Regions from separate parts of the Paraburkholderia sp. RL17-373-BIF-A genome, predicted to be linked through region 3. Evidence: riboswitches for the same ligand, from Rfam matches in the RefSeq annotation. Region 3 holds a riboswitch; each other region holds the start of a gene.
The links. Region 3 has a riboswitch for cobalamin ahead of cobA (uroporphyrinogen-III C-methyltransferase). Riboswitches for the same ligand answer to the same signal wherever they lie in the genome.
Positions count from the first base shown of each region.

Region 1: linked by a shared signal. The riboswitch ahead of P0D80_RS44415 (TonB-dependent receptor domain-containing protein) and the one ahead of cobA (uroporphyrinogen-III C-methyltransferase) in region 3 are both predicted to bind cobalamin.
Region 2: linked by a shared signal. The riboswitch ahead of P0D80_RS24755 (CbtB domain-containing protein) and the one ahead of cobA (uroporphyrinogen-III C-methyltransferase) in region 3 are both predicted to bind cobalamin.

Region 1 is NZ_JARESO010000082.1:8,916-16,189, reverse strand. Features, by position in the region: gene P0D80_RS44420 (FecCD family ABC transporter permease) at 1-613, opposite strand, end outside; gene P0D80_RS44415 (TonB-dependent receptor domain-containing protein) at 653-2,545, opposite strand; cobalamin riboswitch at 2,637-2,893, opposite strand; gene P0D80_RS44410 (ATPase) at 3,101-3,457, shown strand; gene P0D80_RS44405 (cell division protein ZapA) at 3,454-3,768, shown strand; RNA gene ssrS (6S RNA) at 3,895-4,076, shown strand; gene P0D80_RS44395 (EVE domain-containing protein) at 4,184-4,642, shown strand; gene P0D80_RS44390 (SIMPL domain-containing protein) at 4,830-5,561, shown strand; gene lgt (prolipoprotein diacylglyceryl transferase) at 5,667-6,572, opposite strand; gene P0D80_RS44380 (LysR family transcriptional regulator) at 6,687-7,274, opposite strand, start outside.
Region 2 is NZ_JARESO010000020.1:158,559-165,832, forward strand. Features, by position in the region: gene P0D80_RS24725 (porin) at 1-659, shown strand, start outside; gene P0D80_RS24730 (alpha/beta hydrolase) at 735-1,811, shown strand; gene P0D80_RS24735 (MFS transporter) at 1,808-3,166, shown strand; gene P0D80_RS24740 (alpha/beta hydrolase) at 3,186-4,190, shown strand; gene P0D80_RS24745 (hypothetical protein) at 4,257-4,697, shown strand; gene P0D80_RS24750 (histidine phosphatase family protein) at 4,716-5,303, opposite strand; adenosylcobalamin (AdoCbl) riboswitch at 5,392-5,545, shown strand; gene P0D80_RS24755 (CbtB domain-containing protein) at 5,548-5,769, shown strand; gene P0D80_RS24760 (CbtA family protein) at 5,781-6,521, shown strand.
Region 3 is NZ_JARESO010000078.1:6,757-14,030, reverse strand. Features, by position in the region: gene P0D80_RS43815 (CHASE2 domain-containing protein) at 1-583, shown strand, start outside; gene P0D80_RS43810 (DUF4136 domain-containing protein) at 580-1,224, shown strand; gene bluB (5,6-dimethylbenzimidazole synthase) at 1,237-1,896, opposite strand; gene P0D80_RS43800 (cobyrinic acid a,c-diamide synthase CobB) at 1,880-3,178, opposite strand; gene cobO (cob(I)yrinic acid a,c-diamide adenosyltransferase) at 3,182-3,784, opposite strand; gene P0D80_RS43790 (cobalamin biosynthesis protein) at 3,796-4,239, opposite strand; gene cobA (uroporphyrinogen-III C-methyltransferase) at 4,236-5,009, opposite strand; cobalamin riboswitch at 5,248-5,499, opposite strand; cobalamin riboswitch at 5,567-5,847, shown strand; gene cobW (cobalamin biosynthesis protein CobW) at 6,047-7,138, shown strand; gene cobN (cobaltochelatase subunit CobN) at 7,145-7,274, shown strand, end outside.

The DNA of each region.
Region 1 (7,274 bases), on a different contig from region 3:
TCAGCCAGAACAGCATGCCGCGCAAGCGATTGTCGGGTGCGAGGTTGAGCAACAAGGTAATGAGCGCGCCCCAGCCGGCCGCGATCACCGCGCCAGTCAACAGCAAGCGCGGCGACGTGTCCTGCGGCTCGCCGCGCCACAACTCGCGGCGCGCGAGGCCGAGCACCAGCAGGATCGACACGAATGCGCCGGCGAACGCGCTCGCGTCGACGATCCACCATGCGCAACCGGCGATCATCGCGACCAGCGCAAAGGTCGCCGCGCCGCCCGATACGCCCAACACGTAGGGCTCGGCGAGTGGATTGCGCAGCAGCACTTGCAGCAACGCGCCGGCCAGCGCGAGCAACGCGCCGCAGGCGAAACCGGCCACTGCGCGCGGCAGGCGCAGCGTGCGGACGATCTCGGCGGCTAAGTCAGACGAACCGACAGACGACGCATGCGACGGCATCAGCGCCGCCAGCACGCGCATCGGCGCAAGCGACACGCTGCCCAACGCAAGCGACGCCATCAACACCGCCAGCGCGATCACGGCGAGCGCAAGCCAGATCGCGGCCGCGCGCTTCGCGCTCATCACGCGCAGTGTCGCGGGCATCGAACTCGCGTGTCGGCTCATGTGTCGGCTCATCCGCACGACCTTAGCGAAGCGACTCGCTCACTGCTGCTGCCAACCAACCGTGAGATACGCACCGCGCCGCGGCGAGTTATACGAGTAGGCCGTTTCATAGTCCTTGTCCAACAGATTCTGGATTTGCGCGGCCACGTACCATGCTTTCGTGATGTTGTAGCGCGCCGACAGATTCACCACGCCATAGCCGCCCAGCTTGCCGCTGCTGTCATTGCTCGGGCCGCTCACGATCCACTCGCCGCCGACGCGCCACGCGGCGATGCTGCGGTTCACCGTCAGCGCCCCGAAGCGCCGCGCACGCCGCACGAGGTCGGCATCGTTGTCGAGGTCGACGGGATTTTGCAGCGTCACCGACGCGCGCACGTCCGTCTTGCCGACATGGCCGCTCCACGATCCTTCGAGCCCCTGCACCTTTGCATGGCCGACGTTCTGTGCCAGATAGATACCGGGCGTCACCTGCTCATAGTTAATCAGATTCGCGTAGCGCGTCTGGAATGCGGTCAGGCGCATCACGCCGAGCGCATTCGATGCGTACTGCAGCGCGGCTTCGATCGAATGGCTGCGCTCCGGTTGGATCAACGGATTGCCGCTGAACGGATAGTACAGATCGTCGAAGCTCGGCGCGCGAAACGAATCCGAATAGCTTGCGGTCACCTTCCAATGGCCGGTGATGTCGAAGCCATAGCCGAGATAGTAACTGTTCGCTCCGCCGAAATCGGAATACTGGTCGCGCCGCACGTTGGCCTGAATCTGGTTGCGCCCGAAGCGCCCCGTATAGCCGACGAAACCCGAATCCACATGCCGGTCGGGCGCCGCGAACGTATCCGAATCGAGGCTCTGATCGAGATGCTCATAGCCGACCTGCAACTTCTGCTGCGCGGCCAGCGCGAAATCGTTCTGCCATGTGTACTGGCGATTGTCGGTATCGAAGCGGCCGTTGTACACGCCGTTGGTATTCGACACGCTGCGGTCGTCACCTTCGGCGACGATGAAGTGCGTCGTCCACCAGTCGGTCAGCCTGCCGTTCGCGAACACCGAGACCTGGCGCACTTTGCTGTACAGGTTGTTCAGATCGGTCGGCACGCCGTACGCATTGTCGTAGCTGTTGTTGCCGTTCGACTGGAAGTAGCTGGCGCCGGCATCCCATTTGTCGTTGAACTTGTGGCGCAGCGAAGCCGAGATGCTCTCGTTCAGATAGCCGTTCGCATTCGGATTGGCGTTGGGCGCCTCACGTGGATTGAGCGACGAGAAGCCGTCGTCCTTCGACCGCGCGAGCGAAATGCTGAAGGTCGTCTTGCCGTCTTTATCCAATGCGCCGTTCACGCCTGCCTGCTGCGTCTGCGTGTGATAGCTGCCGTAGCCCAGCGAAAAATTGAAACGCGGCGGGTGGTCACCGCCCTCTTTCGTGAATACCTGCACCACGCCGCCAATCGCGCCCGAGCCGTACAACGCCGACACGTTGCCGTTCACCACCTCGACGTGATCGATCTGGTCGAGCGGAATCTGCGCGAGTTGCGGCGCACCCAGGCTCACCGAATCGACCCGCACGCCGTCGATCAGCAGCAGCGATTGCGTCGACGACGCGCCGCGCAAATAGAGGCTGGTCGTCGAACCAGGGCCACCTGTACGCGAGATTTGCGCGCCGGGCGCGAGTTGCAGGAGGCCGGGCAAATCGGTCGCGGTGGTGTCGGCGATATCCTGCTGATCGAACAGCGACGTCTGCGGGATCGCATCGGCGAGTGCTTGCGGCCCGCGCTCCGCGGTCACCACCACGGGCGACAGCACCGCCGAAGACGGCACGGCGGCCGATGAATCCGCCGCCGAGGACGAAGAAGAAGATGAAGGAGCAGCTTGCGCAGGCACGACGATCGGCAGGCCCGCGAAGGCGAGCAACGCCGCGCGGGCGAAGGGGGACAGCATGGGATGAAAGTCCTGTGGATAGCGTGCGCGGCCCGCTTCCCCGCAGGCCGATGCGTAACGAGGCGCCCGCGTATTTAACATTTTCGCGCGTGACGTGCCTCTCCCTCTGGCCGGTATCCGGGCTGGCGACACATCGATTCCGCCTTCCCACGCGTGACGCGCAGTGGCACACTCGCGAGTTGAACTTCCAACACGCGATCAGAATCGACTTGCATGACGAATGCGGTCGCTTACCGTTGCGGGGGCAGCGCAGGTTGACGCGTTCACGTGAACGGCGCGCCCTGCTTCCCGTTTAACTGCGCGCGCCGTTGAAAAGCGCACGCGGGCACCAGAGTGCGGCAAGTTTAGGAGCGGCCTCGGGGTCCGTCAATAATGCCGGGACCGTGGGCCGTCTGTTCTGTTAAGTGCAGGCTATTGTCCGACGCGTGAGTACTTTTTCATCATATGGTCGATAAAAGCCTGCACAAAGCGATGTTGTTACGTCTCGAAACGAGACAATTGTCGGAACCTGCGACATTCCGCGCTAAAATGCGATGTCTTTAGAGGACGCAGCACATGCTCACCGAACTCGAAACACTTTCACAGAATATCGGCAAGCTGATTGCGATCAGCCAACGCCACAATGAAGCGCGACTCGCGCTCGAAGAGCAGCTCGCCCAATCGCGCGCCGAAGTCGAAGCCACGCGCACGGAACTTGCGATGCTGCGCGAGGAACGTAACGCGCTGCAGGCGGAACGCGACGCGCTATCGGCGAAGATCGACGACGCACAGGTGCGCCTGAATGCGATTCTCGAGAAGCTGCCGCGTGCCCGCGCGAACAGCGAGCCGGACAACCAGCTCGATCTGCTCGAGCCGGCTCAGCATGAAGTCGAAGCTGAGAGCGACGTGACCCGCCACGGAGAAAATGCATGACCACCAAGCAGATCGAAGTATCGATTCTCGGCGTGCCCTATCGCCTCGCCTGCTCGCCGGAAACGGAAGCGGCGCTGCTCGAAGCGGTCGCACGCGTCGACGCCGAAATGTCGAAGATCCGCAATAACAGCAACGTGCGCGGCACGGACCGCATTGCTGTCATGGCTGCGCTGTCGCTGGCATCGGAACTGCTTAGACTGCAATCGAGCGTGAGACACGGAGAAGCATTTCCCGCTGAAGAAATCCGGCGTACAATGCATCAAATGAACGAACAGTTAGGTACTGTGATTGAGCAGTACAGCATGCAGTAAGTGTCGTGTGTTATCGTGCTGCCGGTCCTGAGATCGGCGGCGGATTCAAACGGAGTGCGTGAGCACAAGACGTGCAAGATTCAGCAAACGTTTGAGTTCAATCGGTAGTTCAGCTTCATCGGTTTAGCTTCCCTGCCTGGTTCGCCAAGGTCATATATTCCTTGAACCAATGCCATGTGCACGGTTGCGGAAATTTGTAGCACGGGTGTGCGCGTCACTCTGTCTGATGTACCCGAAGTGTTGCTAACTGCGACCAATTCTGAACCCCCGGTTCAGGATGCCGGCCTAGCGGCTAAGGCGGGGACCTTATTTAGAACGGCATCGGACTTCGGTTCGGTGCCGTTTTTCTTTGGGCGCTGTTTTTTGTACGCCGATTTTCTCCGCATCTTCAACCCCTTAACGTTCAATTCGATTCATGCGCTACTGGCTAATGAAGTCCGAACCGGACGAAGCAAGCATCGATCATCTCGCCAACGCACCGCATCGCACGTTGCCGTGGACCGGCGTGCGCAACTATCAGGCGCGCAATTTCATGCGCGACATGATGCAGGTCGGCGACGGTGTGCTGTTCTATCACTCGAGCTGTCCCGAGCCCGGCATCGCGGGTATCGCCGAGGTATCGTCCACCGCGTATCCGGACCCCACGCAGTTCGATAAGAAGAGTCCCTATTACGACGCGAAGTCGTCGCAGGAAACGCCGCGCTGGGTGCTCGTCGATGTGGTGTTCAAGAAGAAGATCCCGCTGATTCCGCTCGCCGCGCTGCGCGAGCATGACGAACTCAAGGACATGCGCGTGCTCGCCAAAGGCAACCGCCTGTCGATCACGCCGGTGACCGAAGCCGAATGGCGCTTCATTACCAAGCGGCTCGCTTGAGCTTGCATGCCTGATGGATGCGCGACGCGTATTCATGCACACGCAAACGTTAAAGCAACGTCAAACCGGGGAACCAAGCTCAGGTTACAAGCGCCTAACGGACTCAAAAACGGGACTCGCAAACGCCGTGCCATTGCGCGGCGCTTGCCCCGATCGTGCACAACCTGTTCAAGCAAGGAGTCCAACAATGACGAAAAACACCGCACGTGCACTCGCTTTCGCTCTCGTCTGCGCCGCGCCTGCCGCGCTCGCACTGACGCCGGCCGTCGCACGCGCGCAAGGCGTCATGCAATATCAGCCGGCCGGCGTGCTGTCGCTCAACGCGCAGGCCAGCGCGGAAGTGCCGCAAGACGTCGTCGATATCACGCTGTTCTACGAGCAGGAAGCGAGCGATCCGTCGGCGCTCACGGCAACGCTGAACCAGCGCGCCGATTCGGCGCTGCAAAAGGCCAAGGGTGTGAACGGCGTAACGGCACGCACGGGTTCGTTCGCGATCTATCCGTCCACCGACCGTGACGGGCGCATTTCCGCATGGCGCGGCCGCACGGAGATCGTGCTCGAATCGCACGACTTCGCCGCGGTGTCGAAACTCGCGGGTCAAATGGCATCGATCATGCAGGTCGGCAACGTGCAGTTCTCGCTCTCGCCTGAAGCGCAGCGCGCGGCCGAGCAGAAGCTCACCGGCGAAGCGATCAAGTCGTTCCGCGAGCAGGCCGCTTCATCCGCGCAGGCGTTCGGCTACAGCGGTTATTCGATTCGCGAGGTCAACCTCGGCCACAACGGCGTGATGCCGCGTCCGATGATGATGATGAGCGCACGCGCCATGGGCGCCGACGCGAAGGCTTCGGCGCCGGTGCCGATCGAAGGCGGCACGTCGACGGTGACTGTGAATGTGTCGGGCTCGGTGCAGATGAAGTAACGCGCTTTACTGGTCGCAGCGGTGCTTTGACGCAGTAAGAGAAAAAGCCACGGCATGCCGTGGCTTTTTCTCATTGGCTACGATAAAACGTAGCGGTCAGTCAGATCAACTCGCACTGACCGCCTGCGCCGGTTCACGACGCGCGCGGCGATAAGACCACACCAGCATGGCGATACCGGCGAGGATCATCGGCAGCGACAGCCATTGGCCCATGGAAAGCCCCATGGCCAGCAGACCGAGGAAATCGTCCGGCTCACGCGCGAATTCGACCGTGAAGCGCGCGAGGCCGTAGCCGATCAGAAACACGGCGGAAATCGCGCCCATCGGCTTCGGTTTGCGCGAGAAGAAGAACAGCACGAAGAACAGCGCGACGCCTTCCAGCGCGATTTCATACAGCTCCGACGGATGGCGCGGCAGCATGTGATATTGCGCGAACACTTCGTTCAGATGCCATTGCGCGGCCAATTGCGGATGCGCGGTGAGCCACGCGGCGTCGTCGGGCGCGGCGCCCGGAAACAGCATGGCCCACGGCGCCGACGGATCGGTCACGCGGCCCCACAACTCGCCATTGATGAAGTTGCCGAGGCGCCCTGCCGCGAGGCCGGTGGGCACCATCGGCGCGACGAAGTCGGTAACTTGCAGCCACGAGCGTTTGCGCTGGTACGCGAACAGCACCATGGCAAACGTCACGCCGAGAAAGCCGCCGTGAAACGACATGCCGCCTTCCCACACCTTGAAGATGTCGAGCGGATGCGCGAAATAAAAGCTCGCCTTGTAGAACAGCACGTAGCCGAGCCGGCCGCCGAGAATCGTGCCCAGCACGCCGTAAAACAGCATGTCGTCGATATCTTTGGCGGTCCAGCCTTGCGCGGCGACGTAAGGCAAACGCAACCGCAGCCGGCCGACGACGATCGCCGCGATGAACGCGACGAGGTACATCAGTCCATACCAGCGCACTGCGAGCGGCCCCAGATGAATGGCAACGGGGTCGAAATTGGGGTGAATGAGCATCGTGTTGTTATGGGCAGTTCAGGTTCAGAAGCAGGTTTGGGTGGGCGGCACTGCCCGCACCTTGCGGTGCATGCATTGGACGGTCCGGCCGGCAATGCGTTCGCGAGGACGCGTCTAAATGCGCGGCGCGGTGGATGGCTGCGCCTCGACGGTCGACGCATGCGCCCGCACGATGTCGATGAAGCCCGCCAGCACCGGGCTCACCTCCGCGGTCCGCCAGACGAGGCCCGTCTCGATCGCGGGCACCGACTCGGAAAGCGGCCGGTACACGACGCCGGTGCGGCGCAGATTACGCAACGATTGCGGCACCAGTGCGACACCCATGCCGGCCGACACGAGGCTTACGATCGTTTGCATCTGGATCGCTTCCTGGCCGACCCGGGGCGCGAGGCCCGCCACGCCGTAGCAATCCATAATGATGTCATAAAAGCCTGGCGCCAGACGTCTTGGGAAGACCACGAGCGGTGCATCGGCGACGTCGCGCAGGCTGATCGGCGTGTCCAGCCATTCGGCGCGCGGGTCGGCATCGTCGCCGCTGACGCTGGCCACGCGCGCTGCCATGTCCGTCGACATGGCGATCACCAGCGGCTCGCGCGCGATCGGCAGCCACGAGAGCTGGGTGGCGTGGCGGGGCGGCAGCGGCGCGATCACGAGACCCGCGTCGATGCGCCCGGCCACCAGTTCGTCCACCTGCACGTCGCT
Region 2 (7,274 bases), on a different contig from region 3:
TCGGCCAGCAATACACGTGGATGCCGACCACCGGATCCGTCGACGGCTTTTCGTTCAAGGCGCGCGTGAACAACTCGGTCAAATATGTGGGCCGCTTCGGCGGTTTGACGGCGACGGCGGATTACAGCTTCGGCGGCTCGGCGGATTCGTTTCAGAGCAGCGCGGCCTACGGCGGCGCGCTCGATTACGACATGGGCAGCTTTGCCGCCGCGGTGGCCTACGACTACCGCAACGGCGCGATCAACTCGACCGGCATGTGGACCAAGTCGCGCAACTGGAGCGCCTCGGCGCGCGAGCAGCTCGGCGACGTCACGCTGATGGGCGGCTATGAGCACTATTTGTTTAACCCGACCAAGGGCAAGTCGGTGTCGTCGGCATTGTGGTTCGGCGGCGTGCGTTATCTGATCGCGCCGGCTTTCCGCCTGACGGCCGCCGCGTACTACCAGAGCAACAAGGCGGACAACGTGTCGAACTCGTTGATGGGCGTGCTGGGGGCGGACTATATTCTTTCGAAGCGAACCGATGTGTACGCAACGGTCGCGTATGCCGCGTCCACGCACTACGCTAACGACCAGTACACGCCCGTCGGCCTGACGAGCGACACCGCATTCGGTCCGAACCAGACCGGTGTGACGCTCGGTATTCGCCACCGGTTCTAAGTATTCGGTTTTTCAACGACGGATTCGACGATGCGCCGCGTTCAAGACAGTACACGGCGATCAGGAGCAAGCTGCATGACTTTCAATCTTTCACGACGTATTGGGGTGCTGTGTGCGTCAACCGCCGCTGCCCTGCTAGCGACGCTCGCGCAACCCGCGCTCGCGGTCCATGCTTACGAGCCGCATCTGAAGCCGGTGGCGACGATCTCGGATACGCGCTTCACGATCGACACGCCGCAAGGGCACGCGGAATTTCCGCTGTATCTGTCGAAGGATTGGAACGTCGCGCAGCCGCAAGTGACGCGCGCGGTGATCGTGATTCACGGCAAGCTGCGCAACGCGGACGTGTACTTTCGCACCGCGCAGAGTGCTCGCGATACCGCACACGCGGACCCCGACGCCACGCTGTTGATCGCGCCGCAATTCCTCGCCACGCTCGACACGCGCGTGCATGACGAGCCCGCCGATCTGCTGCGCTGGACCGGCGACGCCTGGATGGGCGGCGAAGCGGCGCGCGCGCCGCTGCCGATCAGTTCCTACGAGGTGCTCGACGCGATCGTCGCGCGTCTCGCCGATCGCAAGCTGTTTCCCAATCTGCGGCACGTGGTGTTTGCCGGGCATTCGGGCGGCGGGCAAGTCGTGCAACGCTACGCCGTCGCGGCGCGCAACATCGCCGCGCTGACCGGCGAGGGCATCGACGTGCGTTACGTCGTGGCGAGTCCGTCCACGTATGCCTATTTCGATGCGCAACGGCCCAACGCGCAAGGCATTGCCGCGCCGTTCGATGCCGCGCAATGTCCCGACTTCAATCAATGGAAATACGGCATGGACAACCGGCCGCCCTATCTCGACGACCGAACGCCCGCGCAACTCGAAGCGACCTATGCGGCGCGCCGGATCGACTACCTCGTCGGCGGCGCGGATGACGATCCGCAGCAAAGCGCGCTCGACAGAACCTGCGCCGCCGAAGCGCAAGGGCCGCAACGCGTCGCGCGTGCCGAGGCGTACTACCGGTATATCCAGTCGCGTCATCCGGACGGTTTGAAGCAGCGCTTTCATATCGTGCCGGGCGTGGGGCACAACGGCGCGCGCATGCTGACGTCGGTGTGCGCGCTGGCGGCGATGTTCGACACTCCGGGATGCGAGCAATGAGCGAAGCGACCTTCAATCAGCGCGACGGTACCGCGTCCGAAGCCGACGCGTCGAACGCCTTGAGTCCGTCGATGGTGCGGCGCGCGATCTTCGCCTCCGTCCTCGGTAACGGCTTAGAGTGGTTCGACTTTCTGATCTACGGCTACTTCGCGAAGATCATCGCGCAAGTGTTCTTTCCCGGCGGCAGTGGCTTCGTGTCGATCATGCTGACGCTCGCCACGTTCGCCGTCGGTTTCATCGTGCGGCCGATCGGCGGCATTCTGCTCGGCATCTACGCGGACCGCGCGGGGCGCCGCAAAGCGCTTTCGCTGCTGATCATTTCGATGGCGGCCAGCACGCTGCTGATGGGTCTCACGCCGGGCTATGCGCGCATTGGCATCGCGGCGCCGCTGCTGGTGGTGCTCGCGCGCCTGTTGCAAGGGCTCTCCGTGGGCGGACAGTTCGCGACGGCATCGGCGATGCTGGTCGAGTATGCGCCGCCGCACAAGAAGATGTTTTACGGCAGCTTCAATATGTCGGCGCAGGCGTTCGCGTTGCTGCTGTCGTCCGGGGTCGGCTATCTGCTGACCACGCAACTCACGCATGAGCAACTGGTGGCGTGGGGCTGGCGACTGCCGTTTCTGTTCGGCGCGTTGGCCGGGCCGTTTGGCTTCTACATCCGGCATCGCGTGGCCGAATCGCCGGAGTTCGAGCGGCTGCTCGATCACAAGGACAAACCGCCCCGCGTCACGATCCGTCAGTTCTTCCGCGACAACGGCGATGCGGCGATCTGCGCGATGGGCGTGATCATCATCGGGGCGGCGACCAATTATGTGTGGCACTCGTATCTGTCGGTGTATGTCGAACGGCAATTGCATTTGCCGCTCTCCACCGCGTTGCTCGGCGCGTTCGTGTCCGGCGTGCTGAATCTGTTTCTGTTTCCGCTGTCGGGCAAGCTCGCCGATCGTTATGGCGCGTACAGGCTGTTCTATCCGATCGTGATCGCGTGGATGCTCTGCGTGTATCCGCTGTATCACTTCGTCGTGACGAACCCGACGCCGGGGCATCTGTTCATCGCGCAGATGATCGCCACGGTGTTCCTCGCCGCAATGTCCGGTGCGCATCCCGGCATGCTCGCGACATTGTTCCCGGTGCGCAGCCGTTCGGCGGGCGTGGCGCTCTCGTACAACATCGCGGTGACGCTGTTCGGCGGCATGGCGCCGCTCACCATCACCGCCTTGACGCGCGTGACCGGCAGCAGTCTCACGCCCGCGTTCTACCTGATTTTTGCCGGCTTCGTGTCGCTCGCGATGGTGTACTTCACGCGCGCCGGACGCATGTCGGGCGGCGCGGCGGCGAGGCCCGCCACCCATTGATCAACCACGAGCCTATTGCATGACCCAGCCTTTCATCACAGACGACGAACGCGCGCCGAATGAACATCCGGTCGCTGTTGTCGCAAGCCGGCATCTGAGCGTCACGACGCAAGCCGGCAGCGGCACCGTGCCCGTGTTTTCGAACGGCGACTGGCTAGCGCCGACGCGCGAAGTCCAACGCGCCGTGATTCTGATTCATGGCCGCCTGCGCAACGGCGACACGTATTTCGAACTCGCGCAGCGTTCGTGCGCGCTCGCCGGCGGCAGTGCGGCCGATACGCTGCTGATCGTGCCGCAGTTTCTCGCGACGGCGGATGTCGAGGCGCACGAGGTGCCGCCGTCCACGTTGCATTGGGACTGGACGAGCTGGATGGGCGGGGAGAACGCGGAAGGTCCCGCGCCGATCAGTTCGTTCGATGTGCTCGACGCCATTCTGCATACGCTTGCTTCGCGCGAGCAGTTCGCGTCGCTTGCCGAAGTGGTGATCGCGGGGCACTCAGGCGGCGCACAAGTCGTGCAGCGCTATGCGGTGGTGGCGCGCGACGAGGCGCCGCTCGCGGCGGGCGGCATCGCGCTGCGCTACGTGGTCGCGAATCCTTCGTCGTATGTGTACTTCGATGCGATGCGGCCGGTTGCGTCCGGCGAATTCGCGGCGTTCGATCGGGCGATGTGTCCGTCGTTCAATCGCTGGAAATATGGGCTCGAGGATTTGCCGGGCTATGCGGGCGACGCGGCTTCTGCCGCAGCGCTCGAAGCGCGTTACGCGCAGCGTGACGTCACCGTGCTGCTCGGCGGCGCGGATTGCGATCCGCAGCATCCGGCGCTCGACCGTTCATGCGCCGCGCTGACGCAAGGGGAACACCGGCTCGGGCGCGGGCTGGCTTATGCGCGCTATATGGCGTTGCGGCATCCGGAAGGATTGGCGAAGCACCGGACGTATGTGATCGATGGTGTCGGGCACGATGCCAAGGGGATTTTTGCTTCGGCGCAGGGGCTGGCGGCTTTGTTTGGTACTGGGCTGTGAGTGCGCATGGGCACGAAGCGTGCTACCGCGCTAATACCTGTGAGTGACTTCAAGGACCGCGCCGACATGAATAGAATCCGAATACTTGCCACCGCGCTTGCCGCTGCATCGCTAGGCGCGTTGCTGACCGGCAGCGCATATGGCGACGATGCGCCTAGCCCGTGTACCTCACTGAAACGGATCGTCGCGGCCGCCCCTGGCGGGCTCGCTTCATTGACGCCGGACGATGGCAAGGGCGTCGCGCAACCTTACGGCGACGACGCGCAATGTTCGGCGAGCCGCGGTGCGTATCAATGCAGCTGGACGCCGCATCACGACGCCGGTTCGAATGCCGACGCGCTGCAAGCAGTCGCAGCGGACATCGCGTCGTGTCTGCCGGACGCCACGCACGATCAGAATTCGCCGGGACGTCAGCACTTTTATCTGGGTGCGAAGGGCAAGCGGACCGACATCACGCTGACGCCGACCGGTTCGAACAAGCTGCGTCTGGTGGTGTCGGGTAAGTAAGCCGCCGCACGAAGGTGGCTAGTGTGACGCCGGCCACCATGTCCAGCCGCGCGACGAGCGCCGTAACTCGATCATCGAAAGCGGCGCGATTTCAATGCGCGGAAACACGGCGGGCGATGCCCCTAGCGCATGCACGATCGCTGCCCGGAGCACCGGCGCATGGGTGACGGCGATCACGTCGAGCGCATGATTCGGTGCACGATCCTTCGCGCCGTTTAGCGCGTCGAGCCATTCTCCTACCCGTTTCACGAGTTGACTGAACGACTCGCCGCCGTGCGGCGCGGCGTCGGGATCGCGCGCCCATGCGGCGAGGTCTTGCGGCGCTTTGGCAGCGAGGTCGGCCAACCGCCGCCCCTGCCATGCGCCGTAGTTCATATCCGCCAGACCGGCGTCGACCGATGCCGCGAGGCCCAGGGCGGCTGCCGTCTCGCGCGTGCAGGCGGCCGGGCTGACGAAAGCGTCCGCGTCGTCCGCGATCTCCAGACGCGTACGCGCCGCTTGGGCTTCGGCGAGGCCGCGGGCGTCGAGCGGGTCGTCGGCGGGAAAACGGCCTGCGCGCTGGGCGGCGGTCGATGCGTGGCTGATCAGTAACAGCCGAGTGTCCATTCTGTTCATGTCCTGTGAAGCCGCGCCCCGAAGGCGAACGCGAGCGGGATGAAGCGTACGTTTTGCGTTGCCGGGTGCCGAAGTTTAGCGCGTAGAATAGCGGGACTGCGAAGCGCGGAAGCCGGTGAGAGCCCGGCGCGGTCGCGCCACTGTAATCGGCAGCACAAGCCGAAAGCCAGACCTGAGCTTCGCACCAATCCTCTGCAATGACTATCGGGGCGCGTTACCCCAGGAGATGTCCATCATGAACGACGCTGTTTTCGATCCCGCCAACCAGCCTGTTGCTCAACCCACGCCGATTCCGCTGCGCGAGTTGTTGCCCTGGGTCGTGTTCGGCGGTTTGCTGTTGTTGCTCGCGCTTTACTTCGTGGGTGCGGAACAGGGCGCCACCTCGCTGGTGCCGGGCATGTACGTGCATGAGTTCGTGCACGACGGCCGCCATCTGCTCGGCTTTCCCTGCCACTAACGGAGTCGACCATGGTTGGTAAATTGTTGGTACGCGGGATGCTTGCAGGCATCGCCGCGGGACTGCTCACGTTCGGCTTTGCCCGGGTGGTGGGCGAGCCGCAGGTGAATCAGGCGATTTCGTTTGAAGAAAAAGCCGACGCCGCGAAGGGCGAGGCCGCTGAACCCGAGATTGTGAGCCGCGATACGCAGCGGGGTATCGGCCTGTTGACTGGCGTGGTGACTTACGGCGCGGCATTCGGCGGGCTGTTCTCGCTGGTGTTCGCGTACGCCTATGGACGAGTGGGCGCATTGAGCCCGCGCGCGTTGTCCGCGTGGCTTGCGCTTGGCGCGTTCATTGCGCTGGCGGTCGTGCCGAATCTGAAGTATCCGGCGAACCCGCCTTCGGTCGGCGACCCTGAAACGATTGGGACGCGGACGGGTTTGTTCTTCCTGATGATTGCGATATCGCTGGCCGCGATGGTGTTTTCGCTCAAGGTGCGGCGCCGTGCGGCTATGAAGCTTGGCGCGTGGAACGGCTCGATTGTGGGGGCGGCGGTGTTCATCGTGATCATCGCCGCGGTGCAGTTGTCGATGCCCACGATCAACGAAGTGCCGGAGGCTTTCCCGGCGGTGCTGCTGTGGAAATTCCGCGTCGCGGCGCTGGGCATGCAGGCGATTATGTGGGCGACGATCGGGCTGCTGTTTGGGGCGCTGGTTGAGCGGAGTGCGTTTATGCGGGTGGGGGGAAGGTCGGCGGTGAAGTCGGTTTGATGCTTTGGATTTGGTGAGCGCAACAGGTTTGGTGGTTGCGCTCCGCGTCTTGCTCTCGCACTTCGCTCTCCGTGCTTTGCGCGCAGTGGTCAAGAAGGGTTCTGCGTCAAGGAGTTGGGGCGGTTGTGGGGTGGTTATCCACAGGCTTGCGAACAATTTCTGTTGATAACTTTGCGCGCGCGACACTGCGCCCAAATGAATACTTTCAACCAGATGGCGAGAGGATGCTGAACCGGCAGTTTGTCGTGGAGAGTACTTGACCACATTGCCGCCTAGCCGTGGCTCAACTGGACTTTCTTTCATCACGTCAGCAAGGGACGCGTTACACCCGGCACGCACTTGGATTGAAGTCCTTGAGCAGCGACCCACAGAAATGTCCGCGCGACAGCGCTAGTACCCGCAACCATATCGCGTGAACCTTCCGGGCGAATCCGGTTCCCCCTTTCTGTCTGCAAAGTCACTTGTCCCTGAGGACTATCCAGCTCCCTCAGCAACCCCCGTCGTATCTGCGCGTTCCAAGCATGGCTGCCTTGGCCCGCCTCGTGCGAGTTTTTTTCTGCGCTGACTGGACAGAATATCGCTGGGTGTGATTTCCGGGGCACTGCATGAACCTTTGGGACAACCTGGATTGCCCTTTCCGTAGTTGAAAAATTCGGCGTGGCGCACTCCACTCACCTAGCACAGAATCGTCCTCGCATACCTCAAAAAAAGTTACCCAAATTTCTGCTTTCCATTAAGCATTTTCCTGGTTAT
Region 3 (7,274 bases):
CACGCTGGCCGACGATTTCGTGCAACTGGCGCGCGCCGAATCGCAAACCTATGTGCTCGAACCGGTGAGCCTGACCGAGTTGCTGATCGACGCCAGCGACGAAGTCTGGCCGCAGGCGCACGCCAAGCGCATCACGCTCCACACGGAGACTGGCGCCGACGACGACGGCCACTGGATCTGCGCCGACCGTTCGTTGATGACCCGCGCGCTCGTCAACATTCTGAACAACGCGGTCAAGTACAGTCCGCCGGATACGCGGATCGTGTGCAGCCTCGCGAGCCTGACGCCGAAGGGCGTGCCGGGCGCGGCCAGGCGCGTGTCGTGCACGATTAGCGATCAGGGCTACGGCATACCCAAAGAGGAGCAGGCGGGACTGTTCGAGCGCTTCCGGCGGTTTCACGAAACCGAGCGGCCGGAAGTGGGCGGCGCGGGGCTCGGCATGGCCTTCGTCAAGACGGTCGTCACGCGCCACGGCGGCGATGTCGAAGTGGCCAGCGAGCCCGGCCAGGGCACGGCATTTACGATCTGCTTACCGGTGCTCGAAGACGCGCAATCGGGCGCCTCGCTCGCGCCACGAACATGACATATGAATACGCACCCTATCGAAGCGAGAAGATGGTGAAAGCAATCCTGATCTGTGCCGCGCTGGCTGCGGCGAGTCTCACCGGTTGCGCGGGCCTGAGCGCCGACGTGCATACCGCCGACGCCGCGAACGCGACCGCCGCGCTGCAAGGCGAGCGGACTTACACGATGGCGCGCATGCCGTCGCAGGAGGCCAGTGCGGACCATCCGCAATTCGAAAGCCTGTTGGTGGACGAGTTGACGAAACAGGGCTTCGTCGAAACGACGGGGCAGTCCGGGCGTTATCTGCTTTCAGTGGCCTACGACACGCGCCGGGCGACGATCGGCGTCGGTGAAACAGGCTGCACGTCGGGCGACTGTGTTCGACCGCCCGAAACACCATTCTCGCTGTTCGGCGGCCCCGCGTATCAGCATGCGCTGACGCTGCGGTTTTTCGAGCGTGCGAGCGGACAGGAGGTCTACAAAGTCAGCGCGGTGAGCAACGACCGCGATGCGGATCCATTGCATGCCATGCCGACGCTCGTCAAAAGCGCGCTGGCCAGGTTGCCCTTCGATGCGCCGCCAGATTGGCGCGTGAAATTGCGCGCCGACGAGGCGAGCGGCGTGCCGAAAGTCATGTCGGTAAAGCCGCTTCAGCCGTAACGCGCGTCGAGATCATTCCGACGCATTGCTGTCTTCCGGCCAACGGTTTTCGAACACGCAGTCGGTAAGCGGCATGCGGCTCGCCCAGCGTTCGGTTTCCAGCATCGGCTCGCTATAAAACTGGTCGACGTGGCCCAGACACAGAATCGCCACGGGCCGCGCGCCCTCGGGCATGTGCAGCAGTTGGCGAACCACGTCGACGTCGAACAGCGACACCCAGCCCATGCCGAGACCCTCGGCGCGCGCGGCCAGCCACATGTTCTGGATCGCGCACGCCACCGACGCGAGGTCCATCTCCGGCAAGGTACGGCGCCCGAAGATGTGGCGCTCGCGGCCGTCCATCAGCGCCATCACCAGCAGCTCGCCGCAGTCCAGCATGCCTTCCACTTTCAGCTTCATGAACTCTTCGCGGCGTTTGCCGAGCGCGTCGGCGGTGGCGAGGCGTTCGTTCTCCACCGTGTCATGCAAAGCGGTCCGAAGCGCAGGATCGGTGATTCGCGCGATTCGCCACGGCTGCATGAAGCCGACGCTCGGCGCGTGATGAGCCGCGTCGAGCAGGCGCTGCAGCACGGCGGGGTCGACCGGGTCGCGCACGAAATGGCGCATGTCGCGGCGTTCGTAAATCGCGCGGTAGACGGCGTCGCGCTCGGAATCGTTAAAAGGCTTCGCCATGGAACAGGGCGGCCGTGAAGGCCGGGTTGGAGGGCCAATAAGCGTGCATGTAAGTCGCCACGATCGAGCCGGCGCGATAGACGGCCTCGCCCGGCGCGTCGCCCTGCGGCCGGGTAGCTGAACGCAGCGGCGTAAGCGAGGTGTTCAGCTTCGAGTAATGAAACGTATGGCCCGTCATCGGCCCGTGCAGGCTGTCGATCTGCTGCATGCCGAGCGCGGTGAAGCGCGTTTGCATCGTCGCGTGGCCGGGCAGCAGGCCGAGCATCGGTGTGGTCACGCCGTGCGTGTCGGTGAGTTGGTCGAGCAGATAGAGCATGCCGCCGCATTCGGCGACGAGCGGCTTGCCGGAGCTCGCGTGCGCGTGAATGCTTGCGCCGCTGCGGGTGTTGCCGGCCAGCGTGGCGGCGTGCAGTTCAGGGTAGCCGCCGGGAAGATACAAAGCGTCGGCGTGTTCCGGCAGTGCTTCGTCGGCGAGCGGCGAGAAGAAGGCGACTTGCGCGCCGAGTGCTTCCAGCAGCGCGATGTTGGCCGGATAGATGAACGAGAACGCGGCGTCGCGCGCAATCGCAATCGTCTTGCCTTCCAGCAGGCGCGGCAGGACGTCCGATAAGGGCGCGCCGAATTCGACAGGCGGTGGCAGTTCGGCGAGCGCGGTGCGGCCTAGAGTGTCAGCGGCACGATCCAGGCGCGCGTCGAGATCGTCGATTTCGTCCGCCTGATGCAAGCCGAGGTGACGATCGGGCAGCGCGATTTCATCGCTGGCGGCAATGTGTCCGCACCAACGCAACTCCGGCGGCAACGCTTCTTCGAGCATCTGCGCATGCCGCGCGGAGCCGACGCGATTGGCGAGCACGCCGTAAAACGGCACCTGCGGCCGGAATTGCGCGAGACCGAAGGCGACCGCGCCGAAGGTCTGCGCCATCGCCTTCGCCGAAATCACCGCGAGCACCGGCACGCCGAACGTGGTGGCGAGATCGGCGCTGCTCGGCGTGCCGTCGAACAGACCCATCACGCCTTCGATCAGGATCAGATCGGCTTCGGCGGCCGCTTGCGCGAGCAGCGTGCGGCAGGCGGCTTCGCCCACCATCCATAGATCGAGTGAGAGCACGGGCGCGCCGCTCGCGCGCGCCAGAATCATCGGATCGAGAAAGTCCGGTCCGGTCTTGAAGACGCGCACGCGTCGCCCCAGCCGCCGATGGTAGCGCGCGAGACCCGCCGTGATCGTGGTCTTGCCTTGGCCCGACGCGGGCGCGCTGATGAACAGGGCGGGGCACGCGGCCATCGCTCAGAACTCCACGCCGCGCTGCGCTTTCACGCCTTGCTCGCGATACGGATGCTTGACGATGCGCATTTCGGTGACGAGATCGGCGGCTTCGATCAACGCGTCCGGCGCGTGGCGGCCGGTCACCACCACATGCAGCATGGGCGCGCGCGCGGTCAGCACCGCGAGGACTTCGTCGAGCGGCAGGTATTCGTACTTGAGCACCGTGTTCAACTCGTCGAGGATCACCATCTGGTAATCGCCGCTCTCGATCATGCGGCGCGCTTCGTTCCAGCCTTTGCGGGCGGTCGCGATGTCGGCGTCGCGGTTCTGCGTGTTCCAGGTGTAGCCGTCGCCCATCGTGACGAAATCGCAGTTGGCGATTGCGCCGAGAAAGTCGCGCTCCGACGTGTGCAGCGCGCCCTTGATGAACTGCACGACGCCGAGGCGCATGCCGTGGCCGAGCACGCGCACGGCCATGCCGAATGCGGCGGTGGTTTTGCCTTTGCCGGTGCCGGTGTTGACGATCAGCAGGCCTTTTTCGACGGTGGCGTTGGCCTGTTTTTTCTCGTGGCCTTCGCGGCGACGCTCGGTCATGCGTTGATGCGATTCGGGATCGGTCTTCATGGCAGGTCCTGTTACTGAGTGTCGTTGTTCGGGTGTTCACTATCGGCGTGCGCGGCGCTCGAAGCAATCGCCACGGTGACGCCGGCATGGACGGTTTTGCGCACGACGAGGCGGGCTCGATCCGCATTGAGCGCGCCGGGTTCGCCGAGCCCGGCAGTCGCGCCGAGCAGCGCACACGGCTCGCAAACACCGTCCACGCCGAGATGCTCGCGCACCGCCGCCGAAGGCTCCGCCACGGGCATCGACGCGATCTGATCAAGGCTGAAGAATGTCAGCGGCAGCGCATGACGTGCGCAAAATTCGAGCAGGCCCGTTTCGTGGGCTTTGGTATCGAGCGAGGCCACGCTGCGGATTTCGTCGAACGAATGCGCGCCGAGCGCGGCGCGCACCGCGGCTTCGATCTGCGCAGCCGGGCTGTGCAAACGGCAACCGATGCCGACGCTCAGCGTTTTCATTGCGTATCCGTTCCGTCTGCGGGCGGCGTTGCAGCGTCGGCCTGCGCCGCCGCGCGCTCCAAGGCTAGCGACGCCACACCGCCGATCACCACGATCGCCGGCGAGCCGAGCCCGGCGCGCGCGACGGTGTCGGCGAATTCGTCGAGCCGCGCGAGCGCATGGCGTTGCTCGGGACGCGTGGCCGATTCGATCGCCGCGCACGGCGTGTCGGCGCTCATGCCGGCCGCGAGCAACGCGCCGACGATATCGTTGAGCCGCCGCATGCCCATGTAGATCACGAGCGTCATGCGGGTGGCCGCGAGCGCGGCCCAGTCCGGCTCGCCGCTGCCCGCGCCGTGTCCGGTGACGAACACCACGCCCTGCGCGTGATCGCGATGCGTGACGGGAATGCCGATCGCCGCGGGCGCCGCGATTCCCGCAGTAATGCCGTTGATGACTTCCACCTCGATGCCCGCCGCGTGCAGTGCCTGCTGTTCTTCGCCGCCACGGCCGAATACGAACGGATCGCCGCCTTTCAAACGCGCGACGCTGCGCCCGGCCCGCACATGTTCGAGCAACTGCGCGACGATGCCGTCCTGCGGCGTGGATGGATGGCCGCCGCGTTTGCCGACGTAGACGACGAGCGCGTCGGCGCGCGCGAACTGCAGCACCTCGGGATTCACCAGATCGTCGACCAGCACCACGTCGGCCTGCGCCAATGCACGGGTGGCCTTGATGGTCATGAGTTCGACGTCGCCGGGGCCGGCGCCGATCAGCCAGGCGCGGGTCATCGCGGCGTGCATGGCGAGCGCCATGTCGTGACAAGCGGAAAGGGGTAAAGCGCGGACGGTCGCCAGGCGGCGGACTTTGGGGTCATGCGGTACGACGGATTCAGGCACGGCGCAATGTGTGGCGCGTAGCGATTCCAGCCGGAATCCGCATACGTGGACACACTATGTCGTGCTTCAGCGCCTTCACATCCGTCCCTCGCGGATTCCGGCTGCCGGCGGCGCGATGTTGCCCTGAGGTTCGCCGCCTCCGCGTCTGGCCGGTATCCGGGCTGGCGGCCTCATGCGCTTTGCCTTCCCGTCCACATTCGCTGGAATGTGCTGGACAGTGGCATCGAAAAAACGCATGCGCGGCGCAAGACAACTCAAGATTGCGCCGCAGGTCGCTTACCGTTGCGGGGACAGCACAGGTTGAGCGCATGGAGCGCCGCCTGTTTCCCGTTTAACTGCACACGCGAATGCATGTGCGGGCACCAAACGCGCGCATACGATAGCACATGGCGCCCCGCCCGATAAGCGCTTGCGGCTTGCGGTTCCTTGACGGCACCGGGCCGCGGGCCTACACTCGCACGCACTTTGGTGCTCGTATGCGCGCTCGTGCGCATGCAGTTAAACGGGAAACAGGGTGCCCACCTGCCATGGATCGGGTCAACCTGTGCTGCCCCCGCAACGGTAAGCGAAATGTGGTGCTAAGTTCAGTTCATTAGCGCCGCGGAGCCGGCTTCGATGTCCACGCGCAAGGCCGCGTCGGCATATCACCACTGGGCGAGAAATCACTCGCCCGGGAAGGGGAAGCGGCGCTTTCGCCAGCCCGGATACCGGCCAGAATACGAAGGACGAACGCCGCGGGGATGCGGCGCTGCGTTCATGACCTCATTCCCGCTTTCTGTTTTTCTGTTGTCGCGGCAACGCCGTCGTTCGTCCCCGTGTTTTGTTATCGTCGTGGCTGGCCGGGCCTGTGCCTCGTTTTGCCCGGCGTAGGCAGATGGCCATACAGACACAGCGGCGTGCGCGTGCAACTCCTACGGATGGACCTCACGATGCAAACTCAAATGCGCAAGATCCCCGTCACCATCGTCACGGGCTTTCTCGGCAGCGGCAAGACCACGCTGCTGCGGCATATTCTTCAGCATGCGGGCGGCAAGCGCATCGCGGTGATCGTCAACGAGTTCGGCGAACTCGGCATCGACGGGGAAATCCTCAAGGGTTGCGGCATAGGTTGCGATGAAAACGGTGTCGAAACCGAAGGCCAACTGTATGAACTCGCGAACGGCTGCTTGTGCTGCACCGTGCAGGAAGAGTTTTTTCCGGTGATGGAAAAGCTCGTGGAACGCCGCGATCAGATCGATCACGTGCTGATCGAGACGTCGGGTCTCGCGTTGCCGAAGCCGCTGGTGCAGGCCTTCAACTGGCCGCAGATCAAGAACAGTTTCACCGTCGATGCCGTGGTCACCGTGGTGGACGGCCCGGCCGCCGCGAGCGGTCAGTTTGCCGACAACCCCGTCGCCGTGGATGCGCAACGCAAGGCCGATCCGAATCTCGATCACGAGTCGCCGTTGCACGAACTGTTTGAAGATCAGTTGTCCGCGGCCGATCTGGTGATTCTGAACAAGACGGATTTGCTCGACGACGCGCAGCAAAGCGCGGTTGAAGTGTTGCTCCGCGAGGAGATTCCGCCGCAAGTGAAGATCGTGCGCGCGCACATGGGGCAACTCGATCTGCACACGTTGCTGGGCCTCGAAGCGGCCTCGGAAGACACGATCCACTTGCGCCACGATCACCACGGTTCCGCCGACGACGCCGACCACCATCATGACGAATTCGACTCGGTGGTCGTGCAGGCGAATGTGTCGTCGCGCGAAGCGGTGATCGCTGCGTTGCAGCGTCTGGTCGAAACGAACACGATTTACCGCGTCAAAGGTTTCGCGGCGCTGCCGGGCGCGGCGATGCGTCTCGTGATCCAGGGCGTGGGCCGGCGCTTCGACAGCTATTTCGATCGACGCTGGCAGGCCGGCGAAAGCGGCCCGAGCCGCTTCGTGCTGATCGGCGAGGATCTCGATCAGGCCGCGTTGCAGCGCGCGTTCGACGCGGCGCTCGGCGTGCCGTCGAGCGCCGAAACGCAACAGGCGTAAGCGCTCATGCATCTGCTGCGTACCACGCCCGGCGGTTTTGTCGACGATACGCAAGGCGTGATCCGTATCGATCAGCAGCCCGCGGATATCGTGGTGCTCAGCTCCGCCGATACCACGCTGTCGCTGCTGGCGAGCG